One region of the Clostridium intestinale genome, then DNA from elsewhere that is predicted to be linked to it. Evidence: a T-box and tRNA genes for the amino acid it is inferred to sense, from the RefSeq annotation. Region 1 holds a T-box; the other regions hold tRNA genes.
The links. The T-box of region 1 lies ahead of trpS (tryptophan--tRNA ligase). A T-box ahead of a tRNA ligase gene usually reads a tRNA of that ligase, here a tRNA-Trp.
Positions count from the first base shown of each region.

Region 2: it encodes a tRNA-Trp, which carries the amino acid that the T-box ahead of trpS (tryptophan--tRNA ligase) is inferred to sense. The anticodon was not compared.
Region 3: it encodes a tRNA-Trp, which carries the amino acid that the T-box ahead of trpS (tryptophan--tRNA ligase) is inferred to sense. The anticodon was not compared.

Region 1 is NZ_CP121166.1:46,777-51,385, forward strand. It holds gene P8F83_RS00210 (LCP family protein) at 1-290, opposite strand, end outside; gene galU (UTP--glucose-1-phosphate uridylyltransferase GalU) at 447-1,322, shown strand; gene trpS (tryptophan--tRNA ligase) at 1,417-2,415, opposite strand; T-box leader at 2,684-2,914, opposite strand; gene P8F83_RS00225 (lmo0937 family membrane protein) at 2,967-3,122, opposite strand; gene P8F83_RS00230 (GerAB/ArcD/ProY family transporter) at 3,191-4,261, opposite strand; gene P8F83_RS00235 (spore germination protein) at 4,359-4,609, shown strand, end outside.
Region 2 is NZ_CP121166.1:2,733,876-2,738,484, reverse strand. It holds gene chbG (chitin disaccharide deacetylase) at 1-378, shown strand, start outside; gene P8F83_RS13980 (small, acid-soluble spore protein, alpha/beta type) at 670-840, shown strand; gene P8F83_RS13975 (EAL and HDOD domain-containing protein) at 956-2,167, shown strand; tRNA gene P8F83_RS13970 (tRNA-Trp) at 2,240-2,315, shown strand; gene rfbD (dTDP-4-dehydrorhamnose reductase) at 2,495-3,373, shown strand; gene P8F83_RS13960 (sugar transferase) at 3,623-4,237, shown strand; gene P8F83_RS13955 (mannose-1-phosphate guanylyltransferase) at 4,261-4,609, shown strand, end outside.
Region 3 is NZ_CP121166.1:2,744,643-2,749,251, reverse strand. It holds gene rimI (ribosomal protein S18-alanine N-acetyltransferase) at 1-272, opposite strand, end outside; gene tsaB (tRNA (adenosine(37)-N6)-threonylcarbamoyltransferase complex dimerization subunit type 1 TsaB) at 272-976, opposite strand; gene tsaE (tRNA (adenosine(37)-N6)-threonylcarbamoyltransferase complex ATPase subunit type 1 TsaE) at 973-1,434, opposite strand; gene P8F83_RS14035 (metal ABC transporter substrate-binding protein) at 1,611-2,504, shown strand; tRNA gene P8F83_RS14030 (tRNA-Trp) at 2,568-2,642, shown strand; gene P8F83_RS14025 (Spo0E family sporulation regulatory protein-aspartic acid phosphatase) at 2,751-2,936, opposite strand; gene P8F83_RS14020 (hypothetical protein) at 2,966-3,373, opposite strand; gene P8F83_RS14015 (sensor domain-containing diguanylate cyclase) at 3,551-4,609, shown strand, end outside.

The DNA of each region.
Region 1 (4,609 bases):
ATAGAATCTGAACGACCTGTTTCACCATCTTCTGAATCTATACCTAATAAAAGTATGTTTGTAATATTTGTATCTTTATATTTTTCCTCAACTTCTTGAGAAATATCTAAATTATCCTCATTAATTTCAACCTTATCAACTTTACCAAGCATAGACATGGTTAATCCTACACCTATACCAGCAATTATTAAAACTACTAGCAATAATGATAATATAATCCATTTCTTTTTATTTTTCTTCTTCTTTTTATTAGGGCCTTTACTTCTTCTTTTTCTATCCTCCACAATAATACACTCCTTCCCATGATTTGTATTTTAACACAATCGTATCTTAGTGTAAATTACAAAATTATTTCAATAAATAGATACATTGTAAAATATAGACTTTCAATAAAATTATATGGTAATATTTTATTGAGATATTTTATTTATGAGAGGAGAGTTAGTATGAAAGTTAAAAAGGCTATAATTCCAGCTGCAGGACTTGGAACAAGATTTTTACCTGCAACAAAGGCTTTACCTAAAGAGATGTTACCGATAGTTGATAAACCAACCATGCAGTATATAATAGAAGAGGCAATAGCATCAGGAATAGAAGAAATATTAATAATAACAGGTAGAAACAAAAAATCTATTGAGGATCATTTTGATAAATCTATAGAACTTGAAATGGAACTAGAAAAATCAGGAAAACAAGATTTGCTGGATTTAGTAAGAGATATATCTGGAATGGTAGATATTCATTATATAAGACAAAAAGAGCCTAAAGGATTAGGGCATGCAATTCTTTGTGCTAAAACTTTTGTTGGAAATGAACCATTCGCAGTACTTCTAGGGGATGATGTAGTACATAGCGAGAATCCATGTTTAGGACAGTTGATAGAGTGCTTTAATGAATATAAAACAACCATACTTGGGGTGCAAACGGTTCCTGAAGATGATGTAAATAAGTATGGGATAGTAGATGGTATCCATATTGAAGATAGGGTTTATAAAGTAAAAGATTTAGTAGAAAAACCGTCTAGAGATGAAGCGCCTAGCAATGTTGCTATTCTTGGAAGGTATATAATAACACCACAGATATTTAATATACTAGAGAAAACTAAACCTGGAAAAGGTGGAGAAATCCAGCTTACAGATGCATTAAAAGAACTTATATCTCAAGAGGCTATGTATGCATATGATTTTGAAGGAAGACGATATGATGTTGGAGATAAACTAGGATTTTTACAAGCTACAGTAGAGTATGCCCTTAGAAAAGATGATTTGAGGGATGCATTTTCAGAGTATTTAAAAACTAAACCATGGGAAACCGTAAAATAATTTCAGTTACTATTATATTATACAAGTATATAAAAACGTCAAGACTTAAACTAGTTTTGACGTTTTTATATGCATTAATTTGCTTATAAATTAATTACCTAGGAATAAGACCTATTTTCTTTTGAACTTTTCTTAGGACTTTATTAGCGGTATAATTTGCTTTTTCTGCTCCTGTTTTATATATGCTTTCCAGATAATTTTTGTCTGCCAAAAGATTTTTGATTTTTTCTTGTAAAGGGGTTAATTCTTCAATTATACTTTCTGCGACATCGCTTTTTAATTGAGCGTATCCTTTATCAGAATAATCAGCAGCTATTTCTTCTGGAACTATACCTTTAATTGAACTTAAAATGTTTATAAGATTTCTTATTCCTGGTTGTTCATCAGAATAATTTATTTTTCCAACTGTATCTGTAACAGCCCTACTAACTTTCTTTCTTATGACATCAGGAGGATCCATTATTAAAATATAAGAGTTAGGATTCTCATCAGATTTAGACATTTTCTTTTCAGGTTCTTGTAAACTCATAATTTTAGCACCGGCTTTAGGTATATAAGGCTCAGGTATTTTAAAGGTTTCACTGTAGGCATTATTAAATCTATTAGCTATGTCTCTAGTTAGTTCTAAATGTTGTTTTTGATCTTTTCCAACTGGTACTAGATCAGTGTTGTAAAGTAATATATCAGAAGCCATTAATACAGGATAATTAAATAGTGCAGAACCTATTGAATCACCCAATTTTTGTGATTTATCTTTATATTGAGTCATTCTGCTAAGTTCCCCAATATAGGTATTACAGCCAAGTAACCAAGAACATTCACTATGAGCTGGAACGTGGGATTGAATAAACAGAGTGTTTTTTTCTGGATCAATTCCTGCACCTATATAAATAGCTAATACTTCTAAGGTTCTTTTTCTTAAATCAGCAGGTGTTTGGCGAACTGTAATAGCGTGTAAATCAACTACACAAAAATAACAGTCATATTCATCCTGTAACTTAACCCAATTTTTTAAAGCTCCTAAGTAGTTTCCTATAGTTAAATTTCCAGAGGGTTGAATTCCACTAAAAATAACTTTTTTTCTTTCATCCATAAGTTGGTTCTCCTTCCATGTGCGTTTAATAAAAAATATCAAATTTTACAATATAAAAAAGTCGCCAAGGCGATTATGAGCCGTCGACTTTTTTGCGCATCTACCTTTCCAAACGAATGTGAGGAAAAACTGGCAGGCGCTCAATTTTCTTGTTTTTTATTCTTTAGGAGATTCATGTAGACTTCTTATATTCATATATAATTTAAGTTATCCACAACTTTGAAATAATATAATTTCCTAAAGAATAAAAAAAGCCCTATGGAAAAGTCCATAGGGCGTTATTTACGCGGTGCCACCTAAATTCAAGAGTAGTAATCTCTTCTTTGAAGATACATTCATATCCTGTCTATATAACGTTAGACGAACGTTTTAACCTACTAAAAGTTTCAGTTAAAAACCTCGAAGATCCATTCAACTTAAGTATACATACTGCATCCCACCATAAACAGCTCTCTTAAATGTAACTTTTAAGTTTACTACTTCTTTTCACAGGTTATGATATAATTTTATAATATAATTATATGTTATTAATAGGAATAATGTCAACCAACTCAATAATTCTTTCTTCTTCCAACAAGAGCATCTATTATAAAGACTATAGCAGCAATAACTAGTAAAACATTTATTGCGTAGCCACCTACTTTAAATAGAAGACCTAATAGCCAAAAGAAAACAACTATACCTCCAAGCCATTTTAAGAATCCCATTATATCACCTCCATTTAAATAGGATATATTAATAGTATGTCTAATTGGCCCTAAATTAATGTACAGGATCATTTAAGTTTTTTTCTAATACTATACAAAAATGAAGCTATAACTGGAATTATTAACATAAATAAAATATTTATTAATGTATAAAACTCTAAGAATAAACTTAGCGTAAAGATATTTTTACATAGGTAATAACTAATAATATAGTTAATTATAGATATTGTTATAAAAAATTTATTAGGATTTTTGATTTTGTCTTTATAGATAATGTAAATAGCAAATATACTAAGTAAATACTTTATTATAAAGCCTAATACATTTTGTAAAAGAACAAAAAACTCACCACTCTCAAAGAATTTTCCATACTCGACTCTTTGAGCTTGAGTAAACTCAGGGAAAAATATATTCGCCCCTCTAAAATGATTAAAAAAGCCTAAAATACTAAGAACTGAATAAGTTGAAATTACTGATACTACAATCATGGTAGGAGCGTAATACTTTTTCAACTCACTTTTTTCTTCAATTTTTTTTATATAAGGCAAGGTTATTCCAAAAGAAGAGAAATAACCTAATATGTATAGTATAGAAAGTAATGAATTAAAATTAAATGGATTACCGAATACAGGGGTAACATAGTTAATTTTAATATAGGGTATAAATAAAAATGCTAATATTAACATACACAAAAACATAGTAGCAATAGAAATTAAAGAAAGCCTAAGGATGGATGAGAATCCCATACAAAGCATATAAGCAGACGCTGATATAAAAAATAGTAATGCAAACCAAGCAGGCGTTTCAATAAATACAGTGTTGTGTATTGAAGTTGAAAATATGGAGACACTTTCAATAGCATTAAACATTAATAAAAGCGAAAAGCAAAACAAAAATATTTTTCCTAAATATTTTCCGTAGGAAGATTCAAATAAATCATTCATACTTGAAATATTGAATTTTATAAATATATTAATTATATAATAACCTAAAACACCAATAAGTATGGATGAAAAAAGAACTAATAACCAACTATCTCTTCCCCCTAATGATAAAAATAGTATCGGATATGTCTTTATAGATATTAATGTAACGCACAAGACTAAAAATATATGGTGTTTACTTGTGTATTTTTTCAAAATATTCACCTCTTAATTAGTAACTTTTAAAAATAGTATTTGCAAATTTGGGAATATTAAACCTAGAAAGGAAAAATAATAAGGAATGGTGATGTTTATGAATAACTACTTAGAAGAACTGAAAAAAACATATGAAAATACCTTTGACGTAAAATATAGAGATATAGAGACCCCACTTGGAAAAGCAACATTGATATTTATTGATGTATTATGTTCTAGCGCATTTATAAGTGAATATATAGTAGCTCCATTAACTTCTAAAAATTATTCTATTAAAAATGTTGATGATATATTAACTAAAGTAATAACAATGAACTTAGCAGGAACTGTTAAAGATATGAAAGATGC
Region 2 (4,609 bases), 2.0 Mb from region 1:
CATGCATTTGCGTTTACAAATGAGGGGCTAGATGTTGTATTTGAACTAGCAAAAGAATATAACCTTCCAGTTAGATGCCCGTTTATAGAAAATTTAAATTACTTCAAAGATAATAATATAAAAACAACGGATGATATGTGTATCGATTTTTATAATGAAGGAGTAAGTGAAGATTACTTAATAAAGGTATTAGAAGACGCTAAAGATGAGGAAGTATTAGAAATAATGTGTCATCCAGCATATGTAGATGAGGATTTAATAAATGCAACCTCATATAACAAACATAGAGCAGAGGAATTTAGGGTTTTAACTTCAGAAAAAATTAAAACATATATTAATGAAAATAATATTGAGCTGATAGGCTTTAAAGAAATATAAACAAAAATAGACACTTCTAAAAAATAGATTTTTAGAGGTGTCTATTTCTTTGTAGGTAAGTACTGAAAATATATATTGTAATAGTTAAAATGAAAATGCATATATCAATGTTCCATTAAAAAGTTGGTGCACAAATAAAGTTTTAGAAATGTAACTGAGAGATAGTATCACCAACTTTTAATTCCAACATTGTTATAAGAAAATAAAGACTATAGTACCAATCAATTTACCGTATAGTATGGAAAAATAGAAGTAATACTAAATCTAGAAAATAAAAAGGAGTGATATTAAATGGCTCACAAAAATAACAAAAATTCTAAAGAAAATAAAAAAGCAGGTCAAAAAACTCAAAAGGAATTAAATAAAATGAAAATGGAGACAGCTAACGAAATAGGTTATTCAAAAGAGTCAAGAAAACTTGGCAAAAATGAGCCTAGAAAAAGAGATCCAGAACAAAGTTAATAGCCTTTAGGGCTATTTTATTTTGCTTGCAATTATTGGATATAGAAATAAATTGTAACAAATTAATGAGTAGGCTAAAATAGTATTAATTAGAAAATGTTGAGAGGGATTTTAAATGGATATTTTTTTAGCAAGGCAACCAATATTTGATAAAAAAAATAAAATAATAGCCTACGAATTATTATTTAGAACTGGAATGTTAAATAAATATAATAGTGTAGATGGAGATAATGCAACAATAGAAGTCATAAAAAATACTTTATTTAATTTTGGAATAGAAAAAATAGCTAAAAGTAAAAAGGTATTTATTAATTTCACTGAAAATATTTTAAAATCTAACATTTTAGATTTGTTGTCTCCAGAATATGTTATAGTTGAAATTTTAGAAGATATAGAACCAACCCTAGAGATAATTAACATATGTAGAAAGCTTAAGGAAATGAAATACACAATAGCCCTAGATGATTTTGTTTTTCATGATAAATATAAGAGTTTGATGGGGTTTGTTGATATTATTAAAGTCGATTTTAGGATTACTAAAGGGGAAGAGCGAAAAGAAGTTATTAAAAAGATAAAAAACAAAAATATAAAGTTTCTAGCTGAGAAAGTGGAGACCATAAAGGAATTTAATGATGCAGTAAAATATGGGTATTCGTATTTTCAAGGCTATTACTTAAGTAAACCCGTAGTTATATCAGGTAAAAAAATACCTGAAAATAAGATTATACATATGAGATTAATGGAGGAATTAAACTCTAAGGACTTTTCATTAGAAAAGGTTGAAGAGTTGATAAAAAAAGATATATCTTTGTCTTATAAATTGCTCAGAATAGTAAATTCAGCTGAATTTGGATTAAAGTATAAAATTACATCCATAAAACAAGCCCTATCATATACAGGAGAAACTCAGGTAAAAAAATGGTTGTATTTAGTATCAATAAAAGCAATAGGGGATGACAGACCTGATTTTATAATATTTGAATCTTTAGCAAGAGCAAAATTTGGTGAATTAATATTTCTGAAAACAAGATTCAAGAATGATTCATTTAATGCTTATTTGACAGGTATGTTATCTTTAGTTGATGTGATTTTAGAAAAACCAATAGATGAGATACTTGAGGAAATTTTAGTTGATGAGGAAGTAAAAAGTGCATTAATAGGAGAAAAAAACAATAAATATGGTTTCTTATTATCTTTAATATTAAATTATGAACAAGGAAAGATAGATAAGATATTTGAACTTATGGAATATTTTAATATTAGCACGGATGAATTAAGAAGTAGTTATATGGAATCTATAGAGTGGAGTCATAGAAATAATTTATAACAAGTATTTTAAGTAATAAAACTTGCGCTAGTAAGAAATTTATGTTAATATAACTAATGTTCAAAAACATATAGGGGTATGGCTCAATTGGTAGAGTAGTGGTCTCCAAAACCATTGGTTGTGGGTTCGAGTCCTACTGCCCCTGCCATAAAAGACTTTAATCAGATTTTGATTAAAGTCTTTTTATTGCTTAAAATTTTATTACAAAAAAGACTTTTAATTGAATGAAAAATGACTATATGATACTATAAAAGTTGTTGAATATTTAAATAGAAGGTCAATTAATAAAATAGATTTGTAAAATTTAAAAAAAGAGAGGTTTGTTTTATGAAAGTTTTAATTACTGGAGCAAAAGGACAATTAGGAAAGCAAATTACTAATATATTAAGAAATGGACAATCAGAAATAGGTAAGCTACCAAAAGAATATGAAAATGTTGAAATTATAGGTGTGGATGTTGATGTACTTGATATTACAGATATAAATGCTGTAAGAAGTTATTTAACTGCTGTTAAGCCAGAAATTATAATAAATTGTGCGGCGTATACAAATGTAGATGCCTGTGAAAGCAATGAAGATTTAGCTTTTAAAATAAATGCGTTAGGACCTAGAAATTTGGCAATAATATCTAATGAAGTAAATGCTAAAGTGATCCATGTGTCTACTGATTATGTATTTAGTGGAGAAGGAACAGTGCCATTTAAGGAGTATGATGAAACAATACCTGTAAGTGTTTATGGAAAAACTAAACTAGCTGGAGAAAAATTTGTAAGAGAAATAGCTGACAAATATTATATAATAAGAACAGCTTGGCTATATGGATATGAAGGTAGCAATTTTGTGTATACTATAATTAAAGCAGGAAAAGAAAAAGGTTATTTAACAGTTGTAGATGATCAAAGAGGAAATCCAACCAATGCAGAAGATTTAGCACATCATATGTTAAAAGTTGCTGTTACAGAAGAATATGGTACTTATCACTGTACAGGAACTGGAGAGTGTTCTTGGTATGATTTTGCTAGCAAAATCATTGAATTTTCTAATATAGAATGTAAAGTTGATCCAGTTACTTCTAATGATTATGTAAGAGCAGCAAAAAGACCATCTTATTCATCTTTAGATAACATGATGTTAAGAGTCACTATTGGAGATGAAATGAGAAACTGGGAAGATGCGCTAAAAGTATTTTTAAATAATAAAAAATAACATATTTAGTAACCTATTTATAAATATTATGAGGAATATGTTGCCTTTTTATACTCTATATATAAAGATTTAGTAACAAAATTGTAGTTTAATAGACACTAGTAAGTTAATTATGATAGAATTGTATTGCAAAAGTTATGAAGAAAATGGTATTTAAGTAACTTTAAATAAATTAAATTCTTAATTTTGGAGGGTAACATGCAAAATTTAGATTATAATATTCCTAAAAAAATCAACGGAGAAATAAGCATGAGTTTAAAAATATATTCACTTTTTAAAAGGATATTTGATGTTGTTAGTTCAACTTTATTATTAATAATTTTATCTCCATTGTTTTTGATTTTAATTGTCTTAGTTAAATTAGATTCAAAAGGTCCAGTGTTTTTTGGACATAAAAGAATAGGATATAAAGGAGAAACCATAAGTGTCTATAAGTTTAGAAGTATGGTTCAGAATGCAGAAGAGGTTTTGAAAAACTTTACACCAGAGCAAAAAGTGGAGTTTGAAAAAAATTTCAAACTAGATGATGATCCAAGAGTTACTAAAATAGGAGCATTTTTGAGAAAAACCAGCTTAGATGAACTTCCTCAATTAATTAATATAATTAAAGGGGATATGAGTGTAGTAGGTCCTAGGCCTATAGTTCAAAAGGAAGTAGTTAAATACGGAAAATATGCAGAAAAACTTTTTTCTGTAAAGCCAGGTTTAACTGGATTTTGGCAAGCAAATGGCAGAAGTGATACTACCTATGATGAAAGAGTACAAATGGATATGTATTATATAGATAATAGATCTATAGTATTAGATATAAAGATATTATTTAAGACAGTTATAGCTGTTATAAGAAAAGAAGGGGCAATTTAAAGTAAGAGGGGATGACATTAACTATGTTATGTGCGTTAATAATGGCTGGGGGAAAAGGTACAAGATTTTGGCCACTTTCAACAGAGGAAAAACCAAAACAATTTTTATCATTAATAACTGAAGATACTATGCTTCAAATGACCATAAAAAGACTAGAAGGGTTGGTTCCAGTAGAAAGAATATTTATTTCTACTGGAGAAAGATATATAAATTATGTTAGAGAACAATTGCCAGATTTGCCTTTAAGAAATATAATTATTGAACCAGAGGCTAGAAATACTGCGCCTTGTATAGCGTTATCAGCTATGGTTATAAATAGATATTATAAAGAGGCAACTATAGCAATTCTTCCATCTGATCATTTAGTGGAAA
Region 3 (4,609 bases), 2.0 Mb from region 1:
GTTTCACCTATACCTTTGCATCTATAATCTGGATGAACCGCTATATTAGTAATATGAGCTTCTTCTAATATCACCCATATACCTCCATAAGCTATTACTCTGTTGTCCATAATAACAACTAAATAAGAAGCTAATTTATTTTTTAGCTCTCTCTTAAAAGAATCATAGCTCCAAGGAATGGGAAATGAAAAAATAGAAATCTCACATATATCAACAAGATGTTCAGAAGTCATGTCTACAATTGTGAATTGTTTAGAATTAAATTCATCCATTACTCTAATCCTAATTTCCTTTCATACTCTCTTTCAGCTTGGGATTTCCTTAAATAAAGAGGTATTGAATTATTAATATCATCTTTTTCACCATTTAAAAGTCTAGCAAGACCTAATTCTCCTAAAGAAGAAGCCCTTGTATAATTAAGATGAAGAGGAGGGAAAACCGCTTCCTTTTTTAAATCCTTAAGCTCCACCTTATATTTTATTGTTCCATCACCTATAAAAAGAACCTGTTCATTATATTCATTTAATATTTCAGAAAGTTCTTTAAGAGAAATATTAAGGTAATCAGAAAGCCTTGTAAGCTTACCATCTATATTCTTATATAAAGCTGTATAGACATTACCTCTTAAAGCATCCATAACAGGACATATAATACCAGTAAAGTTAAATACGTTATAAGCTAAGCCATCTAGGTTTGAAATAGAAACAAAAGGCTTATTTATACCTAATGACATACCTTTTATGGTGGCAAGACCTATTCTAAGTCCAGTAAAGGAACCAGGACCTTCAGAAATAACAAAACCATCTATATCCTTTATCTTTAAATTATTATTTTTAAGTAAAGTTTCAATCATAGGTAAAAGTAATACAGAATGTTGCTTTTGATAATTTAAATTATATTCACCTAAAACTCCATTTTCATTTAAAAGTGCAACAGTTGCAACAGCTGTTGAAGAATCTACACTTAATATATTCATAGTTTTAACTCCTTTATGTACGAATAACCTTCCCCATAAGGTCTGATAGATATTTTTCTATACTCATCTCCTAAGTGCGGAAGTTTTTTAATGCTTATGTGGACAAAATCTTCTGGAATGATATCCTCTATGTAGTTAGCCCATTCAATTAGACTCACGCCATTACCAAAAATATATTCATCAAAACCTATAGCCATAATTTCATCAGAATCATTTACTCTATAAACATCAAAGTGGTAAAGCGGAAGTCGTCCGCTATTATATTCATTAACAATTGTAAAGGTTGGGGAAGTAATATGCTCAGATATACCTAGACCCTTAGCAAATCCTTTAGAAATATGGGTCTTACCCGTTCCTAAATCACCAGTTAAACAAAATACATCACCAGCCTTAGCTAATTCACCTAGCATATAGCCAATGTGCATAGTTTTTTCTACAGAATCAACAATAAATTCCATAAGTAAACTCCTTTTCTTTAAAGTATCTTCTTACTATTCTATCCAACTTCGTAAAAAAAGAAAAGAAGTAAAGAGTGAAATAATTAAGAATTTATTAAATGTTAGGAATATCCTTTGAATATAATAATACTATGTAATACAATAAGAAATGTAAGTAAATAAGTCGGAGGAAAATTATGAAAAAGATTACCTTTGGGATGTTAATTATAAATCTTATAGCATTTATAGTTTTATCCATATATCCAAAGATGACTTTATCTAGTAAAGCAAATGAGTCTAATAAGATTAGAGAACCTTTTTTTAATATAATGACATCTAATAAGTCAGTGTATTTAATGGTTAATGAGCTAGTTAAAGATAAACATAACGTAGAATATTTGGCGAAAGACCAAGAAGAAATAAAAAGCTTTACTTTTGATGAAGATGTGATAAACAATATTTCCAATATGGATTTATTTATATATACAGGCAAAAATTTTGAACCTTGGGCTACTGATTTAATATCAGAATTAAAAAAAGATAAGGTATCAGTTGTAGATATTTCAAGAGGGACTAAGGTATTAACTATCGAAGGTGGAAATGAAAATCCATATTATTGGATGGACTTTGAAAACTATAAGATAGCTTTATTTAATATTAAAAATGAGCTCCAAGCTTATGACCCTAACAATAAAGAATACTATGAGACTAATTATAATGATGTTATAAAGGGATTTGAAGAAGCATATCTAGATAAGCTAACTGTACTTAAGAATTTAGAAAGTGCAGACTTCTATTATGCCGACTATTCTTTAGAGTACTTTGGCAAATATATAAACAGTAAAGTACAAGCGTTAGATAATAATAAGCTAGATAAACTTATAAAATCTAAAGCTCATAATAAGATAGTGTTATATAGTGATGATAAACAAATTGATAAATATAGAGAAACTCTAGAGTTAAATAATGTTCACTTAATAAAAGTGAAGTATTATAGTGAAGATAAGGATTACGTTCATACTTTAGAAGAGGCTATAGATGAGCTATTTAAAAGTTTAAACCTAACTTTAGGCACTAAAAAGCTAGAATGAAAAAATATTTGATAAATATGTTGCAAATAAATTGGGATTATGATATTATAACTATTGTGTCTTAGGGGTATGGCTCAACGGTAGAGTAGTGGTCTCCAAAACCATTGGTTGTGGGTTCAAATCCTACTGCCCCTGCCATATATGTCCAGCAGAATTATTCTGTTGGATTTTTTGTTTTATATAAAGAATAGGAACATAAATTTAAAATAATAAAAACAAAAAAAGCTGGATGAAAATCCAGCTTGTTTATTTTTCTATCTTATTCATTTTTAATTTCATATATTCTACTATAAGCTCGTCTAAGTATTGGCTTAACTGAAGGCGAGGAGCTTCCTCGTCGCAAGTAACGCTAATTTCGTTAAGGGTATCTCTAACTTCTGATATATACTTATCTAGCTCAAATAGATTTTTTTCTATTTTATCCATATCCATATACACCTCCATGGGTATGCATAGTTGTATTAAAGCGAGTTATTATTACCAAAGACTCCATTAACAGTTGTATCATTTAGTTTATCCACTATACTTTTAAAGTTAGGCAATTTATTAGACATATCTCTATTTAAACTTTTAAATATTTCCACAATATAAATGCTATCATCTATATTTATTGGACATGATAGTATAAGTAAAACCTCTTTACCTTTATTCTCTAATTTCGCGAAAAGATTATTGTTAGTAAGAGCTTTGCTGCAAACACAATTTTTGCATGGAGATTCATTTTCAAAATGCTTGTAGCAAGGTATATTAGAGTATTCCAATGAATCTGAATCAAAGACTAATTTATTTATGGGGTCAACAATTCTTATATAATCATAAAAGCCTTCTATAATGGACAGTTTTTTAAAAATTTCTTTTAAAATGTTCATATAAACAATCGAGCCTCCATAAGATAATAAATAGTACTATAATAATATTATATATGTAAACTCATTGATTTACAATATATCCTAAAAATATAAGATTTTTTTAATGAATTATAGGATATTACTAATAATATAGTACTATGTTATAATCTAGTTACTTGGATAGATAGGATTGATTTTATGGAATGGATAAAGAGTTTTTTCAGCTACAATATAAGAAATATTGACTATAACTTAGATGAAAATAAAAATAGAGTCAATAAGGAATTTGAAAAAGAGAATAACAACTTGATTTTACTTAGAATAAAATTTGTATGTATAGCTATAATTATTTTAAGTGCTTATTATGTCTATATAGATTTTGTAACCTTTAAAGAACTAGAGGGTACATATTATCTTAGAAATCTTAGAGTTATGCATTTTATAATAATTTTAGGATGTTTTTTATATTTAGGTATTTATGAATTTTATTTAAAAAAGAATAAGAATGTTAAGGATAAACATATATCTTTTGTTATTAAAATATACTTAATTTCAACTTTATTGGTAGGGATGTTGTCATCTTTAAATAGTCAATATCTTACAGGAAACATAGATTCATATATTATAGTTTGTGTCCTTGTTGCAGCAGCACTTCCTTTGGAACCAATTTTTATGTTTTGTACTTTTTTTATGAATCACGCTATGTTTATAGTGGGTTTAAATTTAATTGTGCAAGATAAATATGAATTGGCAACCAAAGAAATTAATTCAACTATTATGGTCATAATGACTTATATATTAGTAGTAATTACATATAGATTCAGAAAAGATGATTATTACAATAAAAGTAACTTAGAAAAATTATTTGAAATAAATCCGTATCCTTTAATTATAGAAAGATTTAAGGATGGAAAAATCATAAAGGTTAATAAAAAAATACTAGAATTTTATGATATATCTTTAGAAGAAAGTAAAAATTTAACTGAAAAAGATCTCTATTCTAATCATGAAGAGAGAAATAATATTATAAAAAGGTTAGAAAATGAAGGAAATATATATAATTACATATTAGAACATAAAACCAAAGATGGCTTAAGTAAATGGGTTATTGCTAATTATGAGGTTATTAATTATAGAGGAGAAAAATGTATTCTCTGTGGAATGACTGATATAACAGAACTAAAAAAGATGGAGTCTGAATTAATAAAAAACGCAACCACAGATGTTTTAACTGGAGTATACAATAGAAGAACAGGG